One region of the Sporosarcina sp. YIM B06819 genome, then DNA from elsewhere that is predicted to be linked to it. Evidence: riboswitches for the same ligand, from Rfam matches in the RefSeq annotation. Region 1 holds a riboswitch; each other region holds the start of a gene.
The links. Region 1 has a riboswitch for thiamine pyrophosphate ahead of thiT (energy-coupled thiamine transporter ThiT). Riboswitches for the same ligand answer to the same signal wherever they lie in the genome.

Region 1 (8,194 bases):
TGCCTCATACGATTGAGCAATACTTACACCGTTCGGGTCGAACAGGACGGGCAGGCGAAGACGGAGAAGTGTTAACGTTGTTGTCCTATGCAGAAGAACGTGATTATCGTAAACTGACTAAAGGTATTAAAACAGTTCAGAAAGTATGGTATAAAGGTCAGCTGACAGAAGGTAACTCGAAGACGGTTGGCAATGTTAAAAAGAAATAATGAAAAAGGGCTCTCCTGTGAATCGGTATGGATTCAGAGGGGAGCCCTTTTGTCGGATTAGATTTCAGTTAAAATAATTGGTGCTCCTTTTGTGACAATTACTGTGTGCTCGATTTGAGCAACGAGGGAATTATCAGGTGTGACGAATGTCCAACCGTCACCTAATTCGATAATATGCTCAGCTTTCTGTGAGATGAAAGGCTCAACAGCTAAAACCATACCTTCTTTTAGCAGTGTTTTATCGGATGGGTCAAAATAGTTTAAAATATGTTGGGGTTCTTCATGGAGAGATTTACCAATGCCGTGACCCGTTAAATTTTTAATAACTGTCAGTCCGTGATTTTTTGCTTCGCGCTCCACAGCTTTACCGATTCTATTAAGACTAGAACCTGCTTTGACATTTTTCATAGCGAGCTCGAAGGCACTTTTTGCCACGTCGCAAAGCTGTTGTTTTTTTTCATCAGGTGTTCCAACAACAAAAGAGATACCTGTGTCGGCAAAATAGCCGCCGTAAGAGCCAGAGACGTCAATATTGACGAGGTCGCCGTCCTGAATAACGCGAGCGCCTGGGATGCCATGGGCAACTTCATTGTTGACACTGATGCATGTATAACCAGGGAAATCGTATTGATCGATTGGTGCAGAAACGGCACCTTTTTCTTCAAAGAGACGTCCACCGAGTTCATCAATTTCCTTTGTTGTTTTACCTGGAACAGTCGCTGCTTTGAGTGCTTCGCGGATTTCCGCAACGATTTTGCCGATTTTTTTTAACGCTTCGATATCCTGTTCAGTTTTTGCAATCATTATGCACAAATCCTTTCTGCCGTTCGTTTTTTCTATATTACACTATATCATATTGCAACGCGGAAAAAAGCCTGCAAACCATTTTAAAGTTTGCAGGTTGGTGAATTACTTTTTGGGAATCCTCACATCTGTACTTTTCTTATTGGTAAGTATTTTTCGTACAATTGGATAGACAATAGGTGCGACTTTAATAGCTGTTTTAACTAATTTACCAAGATTCAAATTCATCCTACTCCTAAGAACAATATTTGTTAGTCAATTCCCGTGTTTCAAGTGTGTTAAACCTTATTTTAATACCTTGACGCCCTGAATGACATTCCAAATCACAATGATAATGAACAGCAGCCCATAGATTAACATGAAAAGAAAGGGGGTTAGCTGCCAAAAACCAAACCCCAAGTCTTCACCGGACATGCCACTTATGCGGGTTGTAAAAGAAAACATTGAAAAAGAAAAAATAATTAATCCTGCAATTAGTAATACAACAGGAACAAGATGTGATACAAGAGATCGTTTAGCATGAAATTTAATTTCTCGGTCATCAGTAACAAAATAAATAATGACTGGTAGAAGTAAAGGGGCTAAAAAAACACTGAAATAGCATAAGGAAGCCAATAGTTTATTATTTTGCAAAGGAATCCCTCCGTTGTCCATCAATTATACTAGGTTAATTAGTATACCTGTTAATTATCTTGCTTAAAGATTCACTATCTTATACAATGAACTAGATAATTGAATAACTCGAACCACAAGGGGGGCCTATTTTGGCTGAGATTGGACGATTTGTCCTGACCCTTCGAACCTGTAAGATTATTCTTGCGTAGGGATGTGGATGGTAATCGTCATATTTATGATGTCCCATTCTATCCGGGATGTCTTTTTTTATGCCCACATTCCTACGCCAACTAGAAGGAGGAAGAAATTTGGATCGTAAACGTCTGCAGTTTTTATTAGAAGTAGCCATTTTAGGGGCAATTTCATTTGTGCTCGATCAAATCGGCTTCAAAATGCCACAAGGTGGCTCGGTTACATTGTCAATGTTGCCGATTATCGTCATGGCATTTCGGTGGGGGATTCTTGGTGGTATGTTGACGGGATTTGTATCCGGTTCTTTACAGGCTCTAATGGGTGGCTATATTTTGAATCCAATACAAGCCACACTCGATTATTTTGTAGCTTACGCACTGGTTGGCGTCGCGGCGGTTACACTTGGTTGGCTGTTGAGTAGCAAAGCGAAAAGTAATAAAGGGTCGATGGTCACGGCGATAGTTGTCGGGACGATTATCGGTGGATTACTCCGCTACCTCATCCATTTCATAGGGGGAATAGTGTTCTTTGGTTCGTATGCACCCGAAGGGCAACCGGTTTGGCTTTACTCACTTGTATACAATGGCAGTTATATGATTCCTGCAATTATCATATCAGCCATCGTCGCCTCGTTATTATTCACATCAGCACCACGTCTACTTCAACCTAAATAAAAATCGCCGTTCTTCTCAAAGGAGGAACGGCGATTTTTCTATTTAGCGGATGTTAGCTGTTTTCTTTTGAAAAAAATAACGGCGGCAATGGCTGCTGTTAGAAACAGTGCTGCAGCTGAAACAAATAATTCATCCACACCGTTTTTCACTGCAATCCCTATAAATGCCCACATGAAGACACTGCTGAGCGCTATATCAGCATGATGGTATAGGAAATGGAATGCAATCGCAGTAGCGAAGGTCAAATAAATGACTGTCCATAATGGATCACTTAGTCCCCAACCAGACCATTCATGTAGTGTCAGGACATAACTGACATTAGCAATAGTCACTACAAAAATCCAACCAAGGTTAATGGCAATCGGAATTCTGCCGAACAATTGGTTGTCTTTCTTTGGATAGGAAAAATAAATGCCCAGTAGCACGGCAAGTAGTAGTGCCATAAAGACAATTGTCCAATTAAAGAAGCCGTAATGCCAAAGCAGAAGCCATACGATATGGAGCAGACAACTAGCTACAAACAGGGTAGCCCTCCAATTTTGTATTGTCTGGTTAGCATTGAGGTTATTGTGTCTAAAGCCGTACAGCCAGAAGCCGAGCAACACATAAATGATTGCCCACAGTGCAAAGGTATATCCTGCTGGCATAAAAAGCACTGGTAACCTATTTGCGATTTCTACGGTTGTGTTTCCGTTAAAAGTTGTACTATTTGCTGCTACATTGACAAGGACAACTGCAATGAGCGAAAGGGTCATCATCATAATTCTATACATATTCAAATCCTCCTATTGAATAGTATACATAGGAAAGGCCGAGCTTGCGAAAGAAAGTATGAAGTTTCCGTCACAATTTAACTTGAATCAGCAGAAGCCCCCTGCTGATTAGGGGAACTCAGACTAAGAACGCCGCGTCCTGCGGGCGCAATTCGAAATTTGGACACAATTACGCCAAGGCGCAATTGATTAATTTCTGCCGAAGTTTCATGTTATAATAAAAGGGTGTTTTTAGAAAATTTAGAACGGTCCAAGGGGGAAATAATGTTGACACAACAAACGTATTCTGAAGTATGGGATCTGGATGTATTTTTCGAAGGTGGAAGTGAGTCGCCACAATTGCGCACGCACCTGGATGATGTGAAGGAAAAGCTCAGTTCATTAGAAGAAGCAGCTCGTGCATTTCAAATTCCAGTGTCAGCTGTTGCGGCAAACGAAGTGGCAAATCTTATCGATTCGATAAAAGATGTGGCGCTAAACATGTCACAAGCAGGTGCTGTTATTGGCTGTTTCCTAGCAGCTAATACAACAGATAAAAAAGCATTAATTCTCCAAGGGGAAACGACTACGCTTAGCGCAAGGTTCTCGACAGTGATGTTGAATATTCAGCAAACACTGGCAAAAGCGAATGAGGATATATGGCAAGAGCTTATGGAATCGGATGAGCTGAAGGAATTTGCATTTGTACTTAATGAGTGGCGCGAAGAAGCTGCTTTGAAATTATCTGAAGAGGAAGAAAGTATAATCACAGCCCTAAGTGTTGATGGTTATCATGGCTGGGGACAATTATATGACTTACTTGTCCGAGATATAAAGATTAAAATCCAAATAGATGGTATGGAAAAAGAACTGTCAGTTGGGCAAGCTAATAATTTAAGTTCACACGCGGATGCTGATGTTCGAAAGCGGGCATTTGAAGCATTAGAAGAAGCATGGGGAGCGAAAGAAGATTTCTTTGCTTCTGCACTAAATCGTCTTGCAGGATTTAGACTTGCGGTATATAAGAAACGTGGCTGGGACTCTGTCTTGAAAGAGCCGCTTTTGCGTAACCGCATGAGCGAAGAAACGCTAGATGCAATGTGGAGCGCAATTAGTGCTAGCAAAGCACCATTTGTAGAATACTTGAACGTTAAAGCAAAAATGCTTGGTACGGAAATGATGAATTGGTATGACATGGATGCACCTGTGACAGCTTCGACGAAGAAGATGGACTACCAAGCAGGTGCACAATTCATCTTGCAACATTTTGGAGAATTTGGTCCTGAGCTAGAAGCGTTCTCAAGAAAGGCATTTGAAGACAGCTGGATTGAGGCGGAAGATCGCCCTAACAAACGACCAGGTGGTTTCTGCACGGGTATGCCGATGTCCGAGCAGTCACGTATTTTCATGACGTATAGTGGGACGATGTCGAATGTTGCAACGCTTGCCCATGAACTTGGTCATGCGTTCCATTCTTATGCGTTACGTCCGGTTCATTGGATGAATCGGCAATATGCAATGGGCGTTGCGGAAACAGCATCGACATTTGCGGAAATGATTGTTGCGGATGCAGCTGTGAAAGCAGCAGCAACGAATGATGAGAAAATTGCATTGTTAGAAGATAAAATTCAGCGTAGTGTAGCATTTTTCATGAATATTCATGCGCGATTTTTATTTGAAACAAGATTTTATGAGGAAAGAAAAAATGGCATTGTTTCTGCAGACAGACTGAACGACTTGATGGCAGAAGCACAGCAAGAAGCTTACGGGGGGGCACTGGACGCAACACATCCACACTTCTGGGCATCAAAGCTCCATTTCTATATTACAAGTACGCCGTTCTATAACTTCCCTTATACATTTGGCTATTTGTTCTCGTTAAGCATTTACGCTAAAGCGTTGGAGGAAGGCCAAGGATTTGAGCAGAAATATATAGCGCTACTACGCGACACAGCGGTAATGAGTGTTGAGGATCTTGCGATGAAACATCTTGGTGAGGATATTTCCCAGCAGGAGTTTTGGGCAAAGGGAGTAGCATTATGTGTGAAAGACGTTGAGGAGTTCTTGGAACTTACTTCGGTAAAAGGGTGAATAGCTATTGATTTTGCTTGAAGGAAAAACTTGTTATTTGCGAATATTGACAGAGGAAGACGCGGCGCTCTTCACGGAATTGCTTACTGCTAATAAAGACTATTGGTCTGTTTTTGAACCACGCCATGAAATGAGTTATTTTAATGTTGCTGTTCAAAGGGAGAAAATTAGAGAGTCCATTTATCAGATGCGAGACAGAAGAGAATATAACTTTGGTATTTTCGATACCAATTCAGGAAGGTTAGTTGGGCATATCTCGCTATACAGTATTAAAAGGCTGCCCTTTTCGAGTGGTTTCGTGGGCTATTCGATTGATGAAAGAGAGATAGGGCGGGGACTTGGAACAGAAGCGGTTCGTCTTGTCACTAATTTCGCATTTGGAAAAATGGCCTTACATCGAGTAGAAGCATTCGTTTCACCTCGCAATATCGGCTCTATGAAAGTTCTAGAAAAGGCAGGCTATTGTCAAGAAGGTTTGATGCGCAAGCTACTCTATATTAACGGTGTTTGGGAAGATCACTATATGTATGCAACAATCGAGGACGATTTTTGAAGGGGTAAGAATACTTTGCGAAAATGGGCAGTAAAGATAAAAAGCCGATACCTGTAAAAAAGGTATCGGCTTTTGTCTAGCTATAGGCGCCAGACGTTTTCATTTCTTGTCTATTTCCCGGGGAATAAGTCGATTAGTTTTTCGTTGCAAAAGCATAGCCATCGACAATTATATCGAGTTTACCCGTATCTGGGTGGGCAACAAGTCCGTGAATCGGTACTGTTGTATCCATTAAAGGGTGATTGCGGACGATATCCACACTCATTCTGACACTTTCTGTCACATCACTAAAACCATGAAGCCAATCTTCCATGTCGACGCCCGAATATTGTAGTGTTTTGAAAAGGTTTTTATCAATTCCTCGATCAACCATCTTATCGATAATTTGATTTGTGTTAATGGAACTCATTCCACAATCATAATGTCCAACGATAAATACCTCATCAGCTTGTAATTCATAAATAGCCAACAGCAAGCTTCGCATAATTCCACCAAAAGGATGGTTTACAATCGCGCCAGCACTTTTAATGATTTTGGCATCTCCATTTTTTAAGTTCATAGCTTTAGGTAACAATTCAGTTAGCCTTGTATCCATACAAGTCAAAATAACGATATGCTTGTCCGGAAATTTTGTTGTCGCATACTGTTCATATTGTTTCTCGATGACGAATGATTCATTAAACTCAAGGATTGTAGAAAGAATTGTCATAGTATAACCTCCAGTAACTTTGATTAGTCCTATATTACAGAAAAAGATGCAAAAAGAAAAGAGCTGCCTAGATGGCAACTCTTAAAATTTGTTTTCTGGTTTTGGATCAATTGTTACTGAGCTGCTAGAATCGAAAGCGCTCGAAAGATAGTGCATCGTAAACGCTGCTGCCAAACCGAGGCAGACTGCATAACCGATGACTGTAGTGAACATTAAGCCCATGTATAAGACCCCTCTCTACAATGATAGTTAGCCTCAGCTCTCATTATACAGTATAAAGTCTTTTTTTTTAAGGGGTAATTTAAATTAAGTCATGAATTGTGAAGTTTTTTAGAAGGCCCAATTGCCTGCACGGAATACTGGCTCAGTAGATCCATCGTCGTAGACTCCATCAATATCCATTTCTTCAGAGCCAATCATGAAGTCGACATGAGTGATACTTTGATTCAAACCGTGCTGTACAAGCTCTTCCCGGGACATCTGTTTGCCGCCCTCGATACAAAAAGCATAAGCACTGCCAAGCGCAAAGTGATTCGAAGCATTTTCATCGAACAGTGTATTGTAAAATAAAAGTCCCGATTGTGAAATAGGCGATGCATGTGGCACAAGTGCGACTTCACCAAGATGTTTGGCACCTTCATCTGTATCGATTAGACGTTGTAAAACTTCTTGACCTTGTTCAGCTGAAACATCTGTTACACGTCCATCTTTAAAGGTGATTTTGAAGTTATCGATGATGTTTCCGCCGTAACTTAATGGTTTTGTGCTAGATACATAGCCATTGACGCCAGTTTTTAATGGCACAGTGAAAACTTCTTCAGTTGGCATATTCGCCATGAATGTATGTCCTTTTTCGTTGACACTGCCTGCACCACACCATAGATGACCTTCCGGTAACTCGACTGTTAAATCAGTTCCGGGTGCTGTGTAGTGAAGTTTATGGAAGCGCTTGTTATTTAGGTAATCAACTTTAGCGTGTAAGTTGTTGTCGTGGTCAATCCAAGATTGAACTGGATTGTCTTGGTCTGCACGAACAGCTTTGAAAATAGCCTCCCATAATGCAGACACTTGTTCATCTGCTGGAAGATCAGGGAAAACTTTGGCAGCCCATGCTTCGGAAGGTGCTGCAATAACTGTCCAGCTAATTTTGTCAGACTGGACATATTGACGGTACTTATCGAGAGCCTGACCAGCGGCTTTTTGGAAATCGGCAATGCGTAAAGGGTCAATCCCTTTTAAAAGATCGGGACTTTGAGAAACGATGCTCATGAATGCCGCGCCTTTTTCTGCAAGTTGTTCGCGCTCCATTACTTTCCATTCTGGAAATTCACCAAAAGAATCAGCTGGCGCTTTTTCATAACGTAAACGGGAAATGACATCATCAGCCCAGTCTACAAATACGTGACGAGCTCCTGAATCATAAGCCTTTTCTGTGATGACGCGAACGAATTCGGCTGCTTCAATTGAAGCGCTGATATAAAGATATTGGTTTGGTTGAATATTGACGCCTACGTTTACTGCAAGTTCTGCATAGCGGGACAATTGTTGTTCAAAAATCGACATGAATGATTGCTCCTTTCCTTACTATTCATAAT
Region 2 (8,194 bases), on a different contig from region 1:
GCTGCTTGTTGTTCTTGGCAACCAGATAGATAGGCTATCGTTGTGCCGTCCGGTGACCAGGTCACAGGTGTCGAATAACAATTTGAAATCGCCCAGATTCGATCATCTTCTCCTCGACGTTCAACCGTTCTCAATTGCGAAAAATAACTTCTATCTTCAAAAGCTGTTGCACTATAAGCTATCCGTAATGAATCAGGGGACCAAGTGGGGTTATAGTTTTTGGCCAGCGGGCCGCCCTTAATGGCAAATACATGCTCCGTTGCAAGCTCCACTGTGTAAATGATTGAAACACTGGCACCCGGCGTTGTATAAAGAGCAAAAGTTCCATCGGGTGAAAGACGAACATCGTGGAGGGGACCATCCGTATTTCGAGTGATTTGTCGCTTATTCGTACCGTTTGTTGTTATCCGGAATAGCTGGCTTGTGCCTGAATCATCAGGTGCTTGAAATAACAATTCAGTACCACTTGGAAACCAACCAACGTCAGAAGCGTTAGGCTGCGAAATTGTTTCTGCCGCATGTAACGTAGCGTTATACAGCATAATGTTGCCACGGGCTGTATAGGCCACACTTGAACTATCCGGCGACCAATCGATACTATGATCTCCGCCTTCATCCAACTGATCGATCCCTGCAATTAGTCCGGTCGTAACGTAAATGACATAGAGCACCCTATTTTTCCCTACAAATGCGATCCTAGTGCAATCCTGCGACCAAATCGGCTGCGACAAAGCATCACCTAAAGCATTTGTAAGTTGCTTTTGCTCACCGGTTCGTAAATTCTTTAACCAAATATCAAACTGTCCGCCACGATTAGATGTATAGGCCATAAATCCATAGTCACCTGCAAAAGTATAGGGAATCGTTAATTTCATCCCCACTTGAATCGTTGTCGATGGCAGTTCATTCACTTGCTGAATCAGCTCGGGATTGCTCTGCCCTGCTGTTAGCACATTAAAACGGCGTGCTATATCATTCAATGTATCCCCCGATTGCACTACATAATATGGAGCTCCAGGCGGAATATTTAATAATTGACCGACATGGAGAATATACGGCGGCATTAACTTATTTGCTTCGGCAATTAACGCAACTGACATGCCATAATATTGGGCAATCCGATACACGGAATCACCCGACTGGACACGATACAAATTGACCCCAGGCGGCATTGACAATTGTTGACCGATAGAGAGTGTATACGGGGGCGTCAAATTATTCGCCGCAATTAGTGATTTTATAGGTAGCTCCCAACGCTTGGCGATATGATTTACTGTATCACCCTGGCGAACTATATAAAAATGTTGCATCACTCACACATCCCTTCTTTAAAAATAGATAAAACCGTAGCCCATTTCACTACCCATAGCTATGTTATTCGTCTAGTGGGAAGGGTGTTCTGCCTTGTTGAATGAATTCGTATAACCTAGTACACAAAAAACTAACCCTCTCTTATGAAATGAGAAAGTTAGTTCTTTGAAAACACGATTATTTTTCGAAAATTTGATGGAGTACTTCGTAAGGTTTACTATTGTTCAAATTTTTGTGAACGCAGCTTGCCGGCTTTTCCCGTAAAGTTGCAGCAAAAGCATTTGCGAGTTCCGCTTCACCTGCCACGTGAATCTCCTTCCAACCACGTTCCTTCTTCAATTTATCTACAATCTCACCCATCCCTTTATAAAAACGTCCCAAGTTTTCTTTCAATCGGGGCTCCATTACATCTACTTTACTACTGCCAATTGCCGGGTGGTCATCATCTGTCACTCTTTTACGATCACCCCACCCCTGAAGATTTGGTTCAAAATCGTAAATCATTTCGTCATTCAAAAAACCCATCGCCGTATCTAGTATCCGCACTTCCCCAAAGCTCGGCAAAACAATGCCCGCTTCTGGATATGCTTTATACATATACTCCATCTCTTCAACAATAGGACGATCTTCCCAATGAAAACTCGTCCGCACATGTACTTGTACATAATGGACAGACCACAAACTCGGGTTTTCCGAAGCAAAAATAACGACACCCTTGTGTAATTCATGCTGATGATCCTCAATTTCTTTCACGACTTTTTCTTTAACCTCTTTAAATGCCTGCAGCTCAGCATCATCTTTAGAAGCAACGATATATTCCTCTAATCGTTTCAAACCACTTTTCAAATGAATTCTCCATGCACCTTTTAACTGATCTGGATCAGCTGGATTCGTATTGACATAGGCGCTCAACACACAACGATCCTCACACTGAAATTCCTTTAGACTTTGAAGTTCTTTACTTATTGACATACATTCAGTAACCTCCTTAAGTTTGAACACGCTATTAGCATGCCCACACACGCCATGTCTAAAACGATTCTTGCGGCAATGAATAACTAATTACCAACAAAAAAACTAAATATTGAAAAATTTTTAACGTCCCTATTGCTTTTTTATATTTTTAGTGCTATCATCAAAATAGAGTTTCAATAGCGGATCACATGTTACTGATACGATCAGGCATGGTGGTAAACAACGGATGGAGTTTTTTAACCATCCCATTTACCTCCATGCCTTTTTATGTTCTGCGCCTTTTCATTTCATAATAGAATGAATAAGGTCCTTTGAATCTTGACACCGATGACTATGAAGGAGCTAATCGCTATGCTATCAAAACTATTCAAAAAACGTAACCTAGAAATTTTTGCACCTGTTAACGGAGAAATTATTTCACTCGATCAAGTGCCAGATCCAGTCTTTAGTCAAAAAATGATGGGGGAAGGCGTTGCTATCATGCCTACCAATGGACATATTCATGCCCCTGTTGACGGAACTGTTGTTTTAATTTCAGATACAAAGCACGCAATTGCCCTACGTACAACTGATGGAACAGAACTTTTGATTCACATCGGCTTGGAAACAGTTTCTTTACAAGGTAAAGGCTTTAAAGTTTTGGTTGAAACTGGTGATCAAGTATCACTCGGACAGTCATTAATTGAAGTCGATTGGGTGTATATTGGTGAACATGCCAAGAGTATTATCACGCCAATTATTATTACGAATAGCAGTGATAAAAACGTACAATGTGTCCATGCAAATGACGGCATCATGGGGAAAACGTTGTTAATGACTGTTTCTAACAAATAAGACACTTCCGCTGGAGGGTTTAGCTTTAATCAGCAGAGGTTTAGCTATTTACGGAATTGGGTACCTACTTTGGAGGCTCTCGTTACTTTATAGTTGTAGAATTCACTGCTGTTTAAAGTTAAATCTATTAATAGAAGGAGGTGATTTCAAATGAAGATAAAGAAGATCCTTAATAATAATGCAGTTGTTGTCCTAGAAGACGAGCGAGAGAAAATTGCGATTGGTGCAGGAATCGCTTTCAATAAGAAACGCAACGATATCGTCAATGCCGACAAAATCGAAAAGATTTTTGTCATGAGAGAAAACGACAAATTACAGCAGCTGCTCAGTCGGATTCCTGAAGAGCACTTTACCATCTCAGAGGAAATCATTACATACGCAGAAAATCATATGGGTACCAAGTTAAACGAACATATTCATATTGTCTTAACCGATCATCTATCATTTGCCATTGAAAGAGTAAGAGATGGGATTCATTTAAACAATAAGCTGTTACATGAAATCAAAATCTTCTATAGAAGAGAATTTGAAATTGGTCTTTGGGCACTCAAACATATAAAAGAAAAATGCCAGGTAGAAATGCCTGAAGACGAAGCAGCCTTTATAGCGCTGCACATCCATACGATGAAACCACAAGGAGGCGATTTACACGACACAGTTCGGCAAACAACGATTATTCGAGACATGGTTCAGTCGATCAAGAAACACTTAACGATTACGATTGAAGAGGATGATATTTCCTACCATCGCCTCATCACGCATCTCCGCTTTACCTTAGCAAGAATGAATAATTATGGACTTCATACAATGGATGAGGAAATGCTAATTATGATTAAAAAGAAGTTTTCGCTTTCCTTCAATTGCGCCGTCGAGGTCGCCAAGGAATTAGTCACACATTATGGAGTTGAACTACCAGAACAAGAGTTAGGCTATATTGCACTGCATATTGAACGGCTACGAAAGCCGTAAACAACATGACTCGTCATCATATTACTATTATATTAAACTACTTAATTAAAAAAATATGAATAGGGGTGGATTTATCATGATGAAATATTTCCAAAGGCTTGGAAGTTCATTAATGCTACCGGTAGCCGTGTTACCTGCTGCTGCTATTTTAATGGGTATTGGGTACTGGATTGACTCTGACGGTTGGGGTGCTGGTAACGCTGCTGCTGCTTTCTTTATTAAAGCAGGTGGTTCAATTATCGATAACATGTCTATCCTATTTGCAGTTGGGGTAGCACTTGGAATGTCAAAGGATAAGGACGGCTCTGCCGCATTAAGTGGTTTAGTCGGATTCCTAGTTGTCACAACATTACTGTCAACGGGTACAGTATCTATGCTACTCGGTATTGATCCAGGCGAAGTAAACGCTGCTTTCGGTAAAATTGCTAACCAATTTATCGGTATTATTTCTGGTCTTATTGCAGCTGCCATGTACAATCGTTTTAGTCAAGTACAATTACCAACCGCATTAGCATTCTTTAGTGGTAAACGTTTAGTACCAATTATGACTGCTGCTTCTATGGTCGTTGCTTCAGCTGCACTATTCTTTATCTGGCCGGTTGTTTATACTGGATTAGTTAGTTTCGGTGAAGCAATCAGTGGACTAGGCGCTGTCGGTGCCGGACTATACGGTTTCTTTAACCGTCTATTAATTCCTACTGGTTTACACCATGCATTGAACTCTGTTTTCTGGTTTGACGTTGCAGGTATTAATGATATCCCTAACTTCTTGGCAGGTACAGGAACAAAAGGTGTTACGGGTATGTACCAAGCTGGTTTCTTCCCAATTATGATGTTTGGTTTACCAGCTGCTGCTCTTGCTATGTACCATACTGCAAAAACAAAACGTAAAAAACAAACAGCATCATTGATGATAGCAGCAGGATTTGCTGCATTCTTTACAGGTGTTACTGAACCAATTGAATTTGCATTTATGTTCTTAGCTCCAGCACTTTATATTGTTCATGCTGCTTTAACAGGTCTATCTTTATTTATCGCTGCTTCATTCCATTGGACATCAGGGTTTGGATTTAGTGCTGGTTTTGTCGATATGTTCTTAAGTTCAAGAAACCCACTTGCTAACCAGCCTTATATGTTAATCGTCCAAGGTTTAGTGTTTGCAGTTATTTACTACGTGATTTTCCGTTTCCTAATCGTCAAATTCAACCTGAAAACGCCTGGTCGTGAAGATGATGAGGATATCCAAGAAGACGGACCAGTTGCTTCAGCTGGGGGCAATAAATACTCAGGTATGGCTGCAACAATTTATGACGGTCTAGGCGGAGACGCTAACGTTACTTCTGTCGATAATTGTATAACACGCTTACGTATCGAAGTAAAAGATATGGATAAAGTTGATCAAAAGAAGATCAAAAGCACAGGTGTACCTGGCATCAACATTGTCGGATCCCATAGTATTCAAGTTATCATCGGAACGAGTGTACAGTTTGTAGCTGACGAGATTAAGAAGATTCGTAAATAATGAAATGCGGAAGGATCGGGTCATCACATACCTGGTCCTTTTTTCTATTCCATGGAATATTATCTAGCAAAAATGGATATACTACTATTCACAGAGGGGCGGCACATCTCTGTCCCGCGTAAGGGGCACTTTCGGCGGAAGGTGGAAAATAATACGACGCCCATCCGACTAGGGATTTGCCTAGTAGTGCCGCGATTTACATAGAGTATTTCTACTCCTTATCCCCTTCTATTTATTTGGTACTTGCTTCCTTCGCATGAATGTGGCAGAGTAGTAGATGTATTACTAAAAAAAATTCATATGATTCCAATTATGTGGGGGGACCAGTCAAGCTGGTTGAGATTTACTCAGAAAGTATAGACCCTTAGAACCTGATCTGGTTGACACCAGCGGAGGGAACATACTCATTAGCTATGTCTATTGTTTATGCGTTCTTCGGTTGCCCGGAGAACGCATTTTTGCGTTTATTCAGTAGAATACACATAAAACCTCAGTACGGATTTACGTCATGGCGTAATTGATTTCCGCGACAACCGTTCACGCGTAATTGCTATGAATTTAAGAGGAGGAATAGAGTTGAGAAAAGTTTGGCTGTTCGTCATGCTAAGTGTCTTATTAACAGCATGTAGTGCCGATACTGGCAATGAATCAAAGAAAGACGGCGAGTTAGAAAAAATCCGATTTGTACTCGATTGGACCCCAAATACAAACCATACTGGCTTGTACGTCGCACAGGAAAAAGGCTTTTTTAAACAACAAGGACTTGATGTGGAAATAATGCTACCTGGTGAAGCAGGTGCTGACCAGCTTGTAGCAGCAGATAAAGCACAATTTGGCATTGGCGCACAAGAATCGCTGACAGAAGCACGTGCACAAGAAATTCCTATCGTGTCCATCGCAGCCATTCTCCAGCATAATACGTCAGGGTTTGCTTCTTTGAAGAAAGACGGCATTGAATCCCCGAAGGATTATGAAGGAAAAACCTATGGGGGCTGGGGTGCTCCCGTTGAACAAGCGGTCATTTCTTCATTAATGAACAAAGAACAGGCAGATGTCGAGCAAGTTGAATTTATCAACATGGGGAATTCTGACTTCTTCACAGCAGTCGAACGTGATATTGACTTCGCATGGATTTACTATGCCTGGACAGGCATCGAAGCCGAACTGCGTGGAGTTGACCTAAATATGCAGTACTTAAAAGATTTCTCGGACAAGCTTGACTATTATACGCCTGTCATTACGACAAGTGAAAAAATGATTAGCAACAACCCAGACACTGTTCGTTCTTTTGTTAAGGCCGTTACGCAAGGCTACGAATTCGCCATTGCCAATCCAGATGAAGCAGCATCGATTTTATCGAAAGCGGTTCCTGATCTAGATGAAGAACTCGTCAAAGCAAGCCAGCAATGGATTTCTTCGCGATACCAAGACGACGCACCGCGTTGGGGTGAGCAACAGCTGAGCACTTGGCAAAACTACGCTGAGTGGATGAATGACAATGATTTACTAGACGGCGAATTTATCGCAGAAGATGCTTTTACCAATGAATTTCTACCCAAATAAGGAGGCGTTACTATGACAAACGCACTGTTGAGTATTCAAATCATACCGAAAACACCCAATGGAGAAGATGTGATTCCTTACGTCGACGCTGCTATTGCGGTCATTGATGAGTCTGGAGTCCCTTACCAAGTATCACCACTAGAAACGACAATGGAAGGTAACTTGACGGAGTTACTCGCTATTGTACAAAAAATGAATGAGCGCATGGTTGCAATCGGTTCACTAAGTATCATTTCACAAGTAAAAATATTTTATAAGCCAGATGGTGCTTCCATGGACAAATTGACGGAGAAATACCGTTGAAACACTTATTAAAAAAAGGATGGCGACCAACATTGGTCATCATCCTTTTACTTATCCTATGGGAAATAGCCGGTCACCTATTTGATATTCCAGCATGGTTACTCCCCGTCCCTACACAAGTATGGCAAGAAGTCATTCATGGTTGGACGCATTATTCTGGTCATATCTTATCGACTATCCGTCTCACACTTACTGGTTATGCGATTGGCGTCATCGTAGGCCTAGCTGTTGCCATAGTGCTATTCCGTCTACCCGTGTTACAGGAAGCCCTTTATCCGTTACTGATATTATCGCAAAACATTCCGATTATCGTGTTGGCACCTTTGCTCGTCATCTGGTTCGGATTCGGTATGTTGCCGAAAGTGATTATTATTGTACTCGTGTGCTTTTTCCCAATTACCATCGCCGCATTAGATGGTTTGCGGCAAACGGACCGAGATTTATTGCATTATATGAAAATGACAGGGGCAACAAATCGGCAAATTTTTTGGAAGTTGCAATGGCCCTATGCCCTTCCCTCTCTCTTTTCCGGTTTAAAAATTGCAGCTACCTATAGCGTCATGGGCGCTGTCATTTCAGAATGGCTCGGTGCCAATAAAGGAATCGGTGTCTATATGACACTAGCCTCATCTTCTTTTAAAACAGATCGCGTGTTTGTCGCGATTTTACTAATTATGATTTTAAGTTTAACTTTTTTCGCCGTTATTGCATGGATTG
Region 3 (8,194 bases), on a different contig from region 1:
TCAATGAAGAATTCAGCTCGAAACCAACATCTACCATATTAACTTTACTGTAGTCAGCATCGTCAGCAACCATCATCGTCTCAAGCATTGCTTCATTCAAAGGAATGCCAGTATAGCCGACTGTTTTCCCTTCCAAATCTTTCGGTCGCTCAATGCCACTCTCTTTTAGAAAAGCAACATGATTCAATGGTGAGCGGACGAGGACGCCGACGGACTTTACGCCGATGTCCTGTTCAGAGCGTGCGATAATGACATCCGGCTGATATGTGATACCCATTGTTACTTTTCCTGCAGCGGCAAGATTGATTGGGTCGGTCGGATTTGCTGGAAATTGAATATCCAGTTCGATACCTTCATCAGCAAAATAACCTTTTTCTTCGGCGACGTAGAGGAAGCTATGTACTGCATTTGGATACCAATCGAGCATAATACTTACTTTTTCGGTTTCTTCTTTATTGCACGCGCTAACCAATAAAATAAGCGCAATGCCGGTTAACAATAAGGTGATCTTCTTCAATTTTTTATCCTCCATTTTAACATGCGATTTTCAATAATGGTAACGCCTATGAATAAAGTAATGCCGACGATCGTGAGTACAAGAATCGGCGCGAACACTGCCGCGCCATCGAATTGTGTCATCATGCGACGGCTAAAGTAACCGAGCCCGGCCTGCGCACCGAGCCATTCTCCAATAGCTGCCCCAATTACACTTAAAGTCACCGCGACTTTCAACCCGGAAAAGAAATGAGGAAGAGCAGTTGGGACAGAATATTTCAAGAAAATATCTTTTTTTGTAGCACCCATTGTTAACAATAATTCCTGCATGTCTTTTTTTCCGGATGCCAGTCCATCAAATGTATTCACTGTAATCGGGAAAAAGGTGATGAGTACAGTGACAGCGACCTTGCTCCAAATTGTATAGCCGAACCATAGAACGAAAATAGGTGCAAGTGCGATAATGGGAATCATTTGGGATGCGATGAGAATCGGATAGAATGCCTTTCGTACGCCCGGACTGGCAGACATCCACACTGCTATTATGGACCCTGCAACGATTGAAATGATAAGCCCGATGATGATCGTTAGCAAAGTCGCTGGCAAATGATTCAGTAATAATACTTCCTTTAGCTCCCAAAACCGACCTAAGATTTGAATGGGAGAAGGCAGGATGAACGGTTTGTCGTAAAGGCGTGCACCTAGCTCCCAAAAACAGACGAACAGTATGAAAATCATAAGGGAAGAAGTATTTTTCATACGTGTACCTCGCTCCGCAGATTACTAAGCAACCGCTCTTTCAGTTCGAGCATTTCGGGATGATGTAAATCAATACGTGTTCGTCGTCTTGCAAGAGGTACTTCGATCTCTTCGATTGAATTGACCGGTTTATTTTTCAATAGAAAAATACGATCGGATAGAAATAAGGCTTCTTCGACATCATGGGTTATGAATAAAACCGTAACTTGTCGCTTTTTCCATTGGTCGATCAACCATTCCTGCATGGAGAGCCGTGTGATGGCATCGAGTGCTGAAAAAGGTTCATCCAACAGTAGTAAGGGATTGCCAGACAAGACTGCGCGTAGAAAAGCTACACGCTGTTTCATACCACCTGATAATTCGGCTGGATAACGGTCTTCTGTTCCGGCAAGCCCAAATTCATGCAATAGTGGCTGGACCAGTTCACGTGCGGGCTGCTTATCCATCCCTGAGATTTCAAGTGGGAGGCAGGCATTTTCTAAAATGGTTCGCCACGGTAGAAGTAGATCTTGTTGTGGCATATAGCCTACTTTTCCAAGGCGATTGCCGTCTGGATTGTCCGCAAGTGAAATGGTCCCTGCTGTAGGTTCATCCAACCCGGTAACAAGGCGGAAAATCGTACTTTTTCCCGAGCCACTCACACCGACAATCGAAATGAATTCGCCAGGATGGATGGTAAATGACAGTCCATCGAGTATGTTGCTAGCGGATGGATAATTAAATGAAATACGGTCAAACGCCAACATGAAAACTTTTTTCTCCAGGCCACATCTGTTTGTCGTTTGCCATATCCCAGAACATGTATTCAAAACGTGTCGTATTAAGGAAAATTTCTTCGAGTTTCAACAGTTCATGTTCAGGTTTACCAGCCGCAGCTTTATCCATCAATTCGATGCACCAACTAGCGAGTTCACCGAATTCGTCTGATGAATACATGCGGACCCAATCTCCGTATAACGGATGATCTTTGGCACCTGGAATAGCATTCAGCTCCTTGCCAATTTCCCAATAACTCCACGCACAAGGAAGCAATGCCGCAATGACTTCTGCAACTGTCCCATTTTGGCAAACATGCAACATATAATGCGTGTACGCAAGCACAATAGGGGACGGCTTTGCGGCTTCAAGTTCTTGTACCGAAATACCAAATCGTTGTGCATAGCTTCGGTGTAGGGCCATTTCGGTGTTCAACGTACCATCAAGTAGCGTTGCAAACTTGCCCATCGTTTCCAAATCGTCCGCTTTAACAGCGCCAATCGCAAACACTTTTGCGTAGTCAATTAAATACAAGTAATCTTGCACCATATAAAATCTAAATTTATCCGGATCGAGCGTCCCATCACCAATACCTTGCACAAATGGATGGCTATGATTCTGTCTCCAGATTGGTAAGGTCTTTTCAAGCAAGCGGTCAGTAAATTTCATAACTAAAACACTCCCTTTTTATTTTTATCCAATCAATCCGCCGGAGGCTTTAACTTTACTTGGAAGAATAAAGTTAAAAACCCACTCCTTGAAGAAGAAGTGGGTTGTGGACAGTCAAAAATATCCGGAAGATAGACCGGCAGAATTTCTTGTCAGCACCTCTTCCTTACGCTGGTATTAACCAGTTCAAGTTATAAGGGTCAAGGCACATGCCTCTCTCAGCTCTGTTAGAGCACCCCTAGCGGTGGATCTTATGCAATTGGACTTGCCCCCATTATAGGCATATGTAAATCACAAGGTCAACCATTAGTATGGAAATAGGAGGAAAAGTGGCAATGGATTCATTTTTTCGGCCTAGTCCTGTAAAGTAGTAGCAAAGAGGGTCGAAAGGGGACAAGACATTGAAATTTTTCCATACGGCGGATTGGCATTTAGGCAAACTAGTTCAAGGAGTTTATATGACAGATGGGCAGCGCTATGTGCTGGATCAGTTTATTGAAGCGATAAAAGAAGAGAAGCCAGATGCGGTTATTATCGCAGGAGATTTGTATGACCGGGCAGTACCGCCAACTGAGGCAGTTGCGTTGCTCGATGAGGTACTTGAAAAAATAATACTAGAATTGAAGACGCCTGTTCTTGCAATCGGCGGCAATCATGATAGCCCGGGGAGGCTGAACTTCGGTAGCGGTTTGATGCGGGCTAACGGTTATCATATTGCTGGTCAAATGGCGAAGGACATTGAGCCAGTCGTTCTGTCGGATGAATTCGGTGAAGTTCATTTCCACCTAGTGCCGTTTGCAGACCCTTCCGTTGTGAAACATCTTCACGATGATGCCACAATTTCCAATCATAATGATGCAATGAAAAAAGTAACAGAAAGTATTTGTGCAAACTTGCAGGAAAACGCGCGTCATGTTTTTGTTGGACATGCATTCGTGACTTCTCACGGAGAAAGTGAAGCGAACACGAGCGATTCGGAACGTCCGCTAGCTATTGGGGGCGCTGAATATGTATCAGCACATCTATTCGAGCCATTCCATTATACAGCACTCGGTCACTTACATCAGGCGCATTATGTGTTGAATGAAACTGTTCGCTATGCAGGTTCGCCCATGAAATATTCCATTTCAGAACAACATCACAACAAAGGATTTTTTGTTGTTGAACTTGATGCTGAAGGACAAGTGGTTGTTGAAAAACGGGAACTGATACCCCAGCATGATATGCGGACAGTGGAAGGCACAATGGAGGACATTTTATTGCATGCCATTAGTGAAGATTATGTATTCGTTAAGTTGCTAGATGACACGCCGGTTTTATTCCCAATGGAAAAGGTTCGGTCGGTCTATCCGAATGCAATGCATGTTGAACGGAAAATGTTTATGCCGTTAAGGAATGAAGAGAATGAACAGCGGATTGACCATGGAAAACAGGATGATGTGGCACTTTTTAAAGCATTTTACGAGGAAATGAAGGGTGAAGCGGCGGATGCGGAAACAGAAGAACTGTTTGCACAAGTGCTTCACGAAGTTATGCACAAGGAGGGGCTTGCGCAATGAAACCTATCCAATTAACAATGACAGCATTTGGACCGTATAAAGGGACGGAAGTCGTTGATTTTAGAGAGCTAGAAGACAATCGGCTGTTTGTGATTTCTGGTGCAACGGGTGCCGGAAAAACGACGATTTTTGATGGGATTTGTTTTGCGTTATATGGACAAGCGAGTGGCGAAGACCGAGTGGATAGTGGAGCGATGCGCAGTGATTTTGCGGATGATGCTGTACCGACAACGGTTGAATTGTTGTTTGCTATACATAACCGAACGTATCGTATACTGCGGCAAATTCCGTATATCAAACAAGGTAATAAAACGAAATCGGCTGCCCGTTATGAGTTTTATGAAGTGACAGCTGATGGAGAAGTACCAATTGTTGATCGGCAAATTGTGTCTGAAATTGATAGAAAAGCTGAGGAGCTAATTGGTTTTACACAGGCCCAATTCAGCCAAATTGTCATGCTACCCCAAGGGGAATTCCGCAAGTTTCTAACATCTGATACAGAAAATAAAGAAGCAATTATGCGGAAAATATTCAAGACAGAACCTTACCGTGAAATTGTAGACAAGTTGAAAGGCAAGAAGGATGCAGCGCAAACGGCACTTCTCGGCGAAAAACAACAAAAAGACGGACTCGTTAAGCAAATACCATCACTATTACCGCAGCGCGAATCGGCTATTTTTGCCTTATTGGCAAATGATAATGTTAATGACCATCAAGTGATGAGCGCGTTGGAGACGGAACAGGTATTTTATAATGAAAAAGTAACGGTTGATAAACAGCGTTATGAAACGGCTGTTCAACAACATGCGGAAATGCTTGAAAAGTACCATGCAGCCAAAGGATTAAATGAGCGATTCGATGAGTTAGCACAAAGAAAAGCAGTCTATGAAGAGCTATCGAATAAGGTCCCATTTTTGGAAAAAGAGGCGAAACGGCTTGGGGATGCAGAACGTGCAGTGGCGATTGAACAATTGGACATGCAGTTTGTAGAGCTTAAGAAAGAAGTGGGCATTAAACAAGAGCATCTTGAAAAAGCTGTTCGTACCGTTCAAGTCATCGCAAAAGAAGTAGAAGAGATTGAAGCACAGTATAGTATTGAAGAAGGAAAGAAGCCTGAACGTGAAGAATTAGCAGAGAGCTTGATTCGATTACATGACGCATTGCCACAGGTTGCAGCGTTGGCTTCTAAAAAAGAGACGCTCGCCATGCTGAAAAAAGAGTTGCATACACGACAAATAGCATTACAAGCAACCACCGAAAAGTCAGCCATTGAAATCGAAAAAGTGAATGCCATCAAAAATCAGATAGAGCAATTAGAAAAGAAACTAAGCATATTCGATGATCAAGTTGAATTGCTGGCAGCAACGACTGAAAAAAGCCGTAGTGTTGATGAATTTATTGCTTTGGCGGCACAAACAGCTATATTTGCCAATGAGCGTAATAACCAAGAAATAGTATATATGGAAAGTAAAAAACAATACGAAACGTTAGCGCAACATTGGCTCATGAATGAAGCGGCAACATTAGCAGCGACGCTTCACGACGGGGAAGCTTGCCCTGTTTGTGGTAGTAGTAATCATCCAGAGAAGGCGCATCGTGGAGAGGTCGAGGTTACCAAGGAACAACTTGAAAAGGCGAATGCTGAGCTTGCACGTATTGAAAGCAGTTACCGTACAGCGGTAGCGAATTATGACAGTGCTTTCAAGCAAACAGCATTAAAAGAGAGTGGACTTGTTCAAATTGATGTTGATGTGGAGCATGTAGAAACAGAAAGTAGTAGCCTGCAAGTCATGAAGAAGCAGTTGGAACAAGAGGTGAAGGTACTTCGTGCAACGCGGCAAGAACTGAGTCAATTAAAGGACCAGCTAATGCAGCAAAGCAAAATTGCTGAAGAATTGGTGCAACATAAGGCCGTTATCGAACGTGCTGTTTTTGACTGTCAGGCATCGTATGAAAAAGAACAAGCCCTTTTTGAACAAACGTTGAACGCTATCCCTGAAGATGTGCGGGAGCTGAACGTACTAGAGCAACGCATTGCTGCATTGACACAACAAAAAAGAGCATTGGATATTGCATGGGAATCAATTCAAAAGCGACGTGAAGAAAGCAAAGAGCGTCTAACTGCTAGTAAATCGGCTGAAATGCATATGAAACAGGCGCTTGTAGAGGCGGAAGGAAAGCAACGTACTGCAAAGCAACGATTTGTAGAGGCATTACAAAAATCGGAGTTTGCCACGGAGCAAGCTTATCACGAAGCAAAAATGGACGAAGCTTCACGTACGAAATTGAAATCAGATATTGAGAACTTCAAACAACAGTTTTATGCTGTACGTGAAGCAGTGAAAGAGCTTGCGGCATTGCTTGAAGGGAAAGAGAAGATTGAAATAAGTGGGCTGAATCAGGCATTAGTCGAATTGAAAGCCACTTATGAAGCAGCTTTAACAGCGTATAATAGCTCAGTGGAATTTGCCAAGCTGGCTACACAATTGCAAGAGAAAATAGGGAAATCTATGACAATCGTTGCGACGCTTGAAAAAGAATTCGGCAAAGTGACCGATTTATATGATGTTGTCAGAGGGCATAATGGATTACGTTTGTCATTTGAACGTTTTATTCAAATCGAATATTTGGAGCGAATTATTCAGTCCGCGAACCTACGACTTAAAGAAATGTCGGGTGGTCAGTTCGAATTGATACGCAGTGATCGTCAGGAAGTTCGGGGTAGGCAAAGTGGGTTAGGCCTTGATGTCTATGATGCTTATACGGGGCAAACACGCGATGTGAAAACATTGTCAGGTGGCGAGAAATTCAATGCATCTCTTTGCCTAGCACTTGGTATGGCAGATGTTATTCAAAGCTTCCAAGGTTCGGTGTCGATTGATACGATGTTTATTGACGAGGGCTTCGGTTCATTGGATGAAGAGTCATTAAATAAGGCGATTGATACGCTCATTGACTTACAGAAGTCGGGGCGGATGATTGGTGTTATTTCACATGTTGAAGAACTGAAAGTGGCATTTCCTGCTATACTCGAAGTGAAGAAGTCGAGGGAAGGGCATAGTCACACTCGCTTTTTAATCAAATAAATTGCTAGATACACCCGTATGACAAAAAGTCTTTGTCGTAGGGGTGTTTTTTAACAAAAGTAAATCAAACAATGTCATCCTTCAAGTGCCCAATTATTATTCTAATTGCAACCTCACGATTCTAATTGCAACTCCGCGCTTTTAACTGTAACTCCACGATTCTAATTGCAAAATCGACTACCCAATTAAACTCCCAAATAAGTATTTTCAAAAAATTTTCAGTAATATATTGCATTTCGCTGATGAAAGAGGTATTATTACCTCAGTGATATATTGCATATAAGCGAGTTAGACATCTAAGGGGGAACTAAATTATGCAGAAGAAATTACCGTTTACATCGTATCTTGTTATTGGTGTCATGTTATTCGCTTTATTTTTTGGAGCTGGAAATCTAATATTTCCCGCACAACTTGGACAGAATGCGGGCACAAATCTTTGGCCAGCTGTTTTCGGATTTTTAATTACAGGCGTAGGATTACCGTTTCTCGGAATTTTAGCTATTGGATTTTCAGGGAGTAGCAACTTGCAGGACCTTGCAAGTAGAATCCATCCCACGTATGCAGTGATTTTTACATCGCTTCTTTATTTAACAATCGGACCATTTTTCGCAGCACCACGTACAGGGGCAGTTGCGTTTGATATTGGCATTGCGCCTTTTATTAGTGAAGGCAATATGCAGATTGCGTCTATTATTTTTACGTTGATTTTCTTCGGTATTACATTGTGGTTGTCGTTGAATCCAGCTAAAATTGTTGACCGCGTTGGGAAAATACTGTCACCAGCAATTATTATTTTACTGCTAATCTTGCTTGTCATGGTAATTGTAAAACCAATGGGAGCGATTGGGTCTCCGCAGGATGCCTATGCAA

Region 2: another riboswitch for thiamine pyrophosphate. It lies ahead of R2B72_RS13675 (ABC transporter substrate-binding protein); the one in region 1 lies ahead of thiT (energy-coupled thiamine transporter ThiT).
Region 3: another riboswitch for thiamine pyrophosphate. It lies ahead of tenA (thiaminase II); the one in region 1 lies ahead of thiT (energy-coupled thiamine transporter ThiT).

The regions. Positions count from the first base shown of each region.
Region 1 is NZ_JAWLIQ010000013.1:91,821-100,014, forward strand. It holds gene R2B72_RS10485 (DEAD/DEAH box helicase) at 1-209, shown strand, start outside; gene map (type I methionyl aminopeptidase) at 267-1,013, opposite strand; gene R2B72_RS10495 (hypothetical protein) at 1,119-1,235, opposite strand; gene R2B72_RS10500 (DUF4870 domain-containing protein) at 1,299-1,646, opposite strand; TPP riboswitch at 1,755-1,857, shown strand; gene thiT (energy-coupled thiamine transporter ThiT) at 1,937-2,494, shown strand; gene R2B72_RS10510 (tryptophan-rich sensory protein) at 2,533-3,267, opposite strand; gene R2B72_RS10515 (M3 family oligoendopeptidase) at 3,535-5,337, shown strand; gene R2B72_RS10520 (GNAT family protein) at 5,345-5,890, shown strand; gene R2B72_RS10525 (carbonic anhydrase) at 6,024-6,599, opposite strand; gene R2B72_RS10530 (hypothetical protein) at 6,681-6,821, opposite strand; gene R2B72_RS10535 (aminopeptidase) at 6,930-8,162, opposite strand.
Region 2 is NZ_JAWLIQ010000020.1:5,676-13,869, reverse strand. It holds gene R2B72_RS13700 (LysM peptidoglycan-binding domain-containing protein) at 1-1,310, opposite strand, end outside; gene R2B72_RS13695 (VLRF1 family aeRF1-type release factor) at 1,489-2,283, opposite strand; gene R2B72_RS13690 (PTS glucose transporter subunit IIA) at 2,638-3,120, shown strand; gene R2B72_RS13685 (PRD domain-containing protein) at 3,271-4,089, shown strand; gene nagE (N-acetylglucosamine-specific PTS transporter subunit IIBC) at 4,166-5,611, shown strand; TPP riboswitch at 5,918-6,026, shown strand; gene R2B72_RS13675 (ABC transporter substrate-binding protein) at 6,164-7,174, shown strand; gene R2B72_RS13670 (MTH1187 family thiamine-binding protein) at 7,187-7,477, shown strand; gene R2B72_RS13665 (ABC transporter permease) at 7,474-8,194, shown strand, end outside.
Region 3 is NZ_JAWLIQ010000001.1:94,351-102,544, forward strand. It holds gene R2B72_RS00515 (ABC transporter substrate-binding protein) at 1-532, opposite strand, end outside; gene R2B72_RS00520 (ABC transporter permease) at 514-1,254, opposite strand; gene R2B72_RS00525 (ABC transporter ATP-binding protein) at 1,251-2,000, opposite strand; gene tenA (thiaminase II) at 1,987-2,679, opposite strand; TPP riboswitch at 2,826-2,929, opposite strand; gene R2B72_RS00535 (exonuclease SbcCD subunit D) at 3,081-4,238, shown strand; gene R2B72_RS00540 (AAA family ATPase) at 4,235-7,324, shown strand; gene brnQ (branched-chain amino acid transport system II carrier protein) at 7,639-8,194, shown strand, end outside.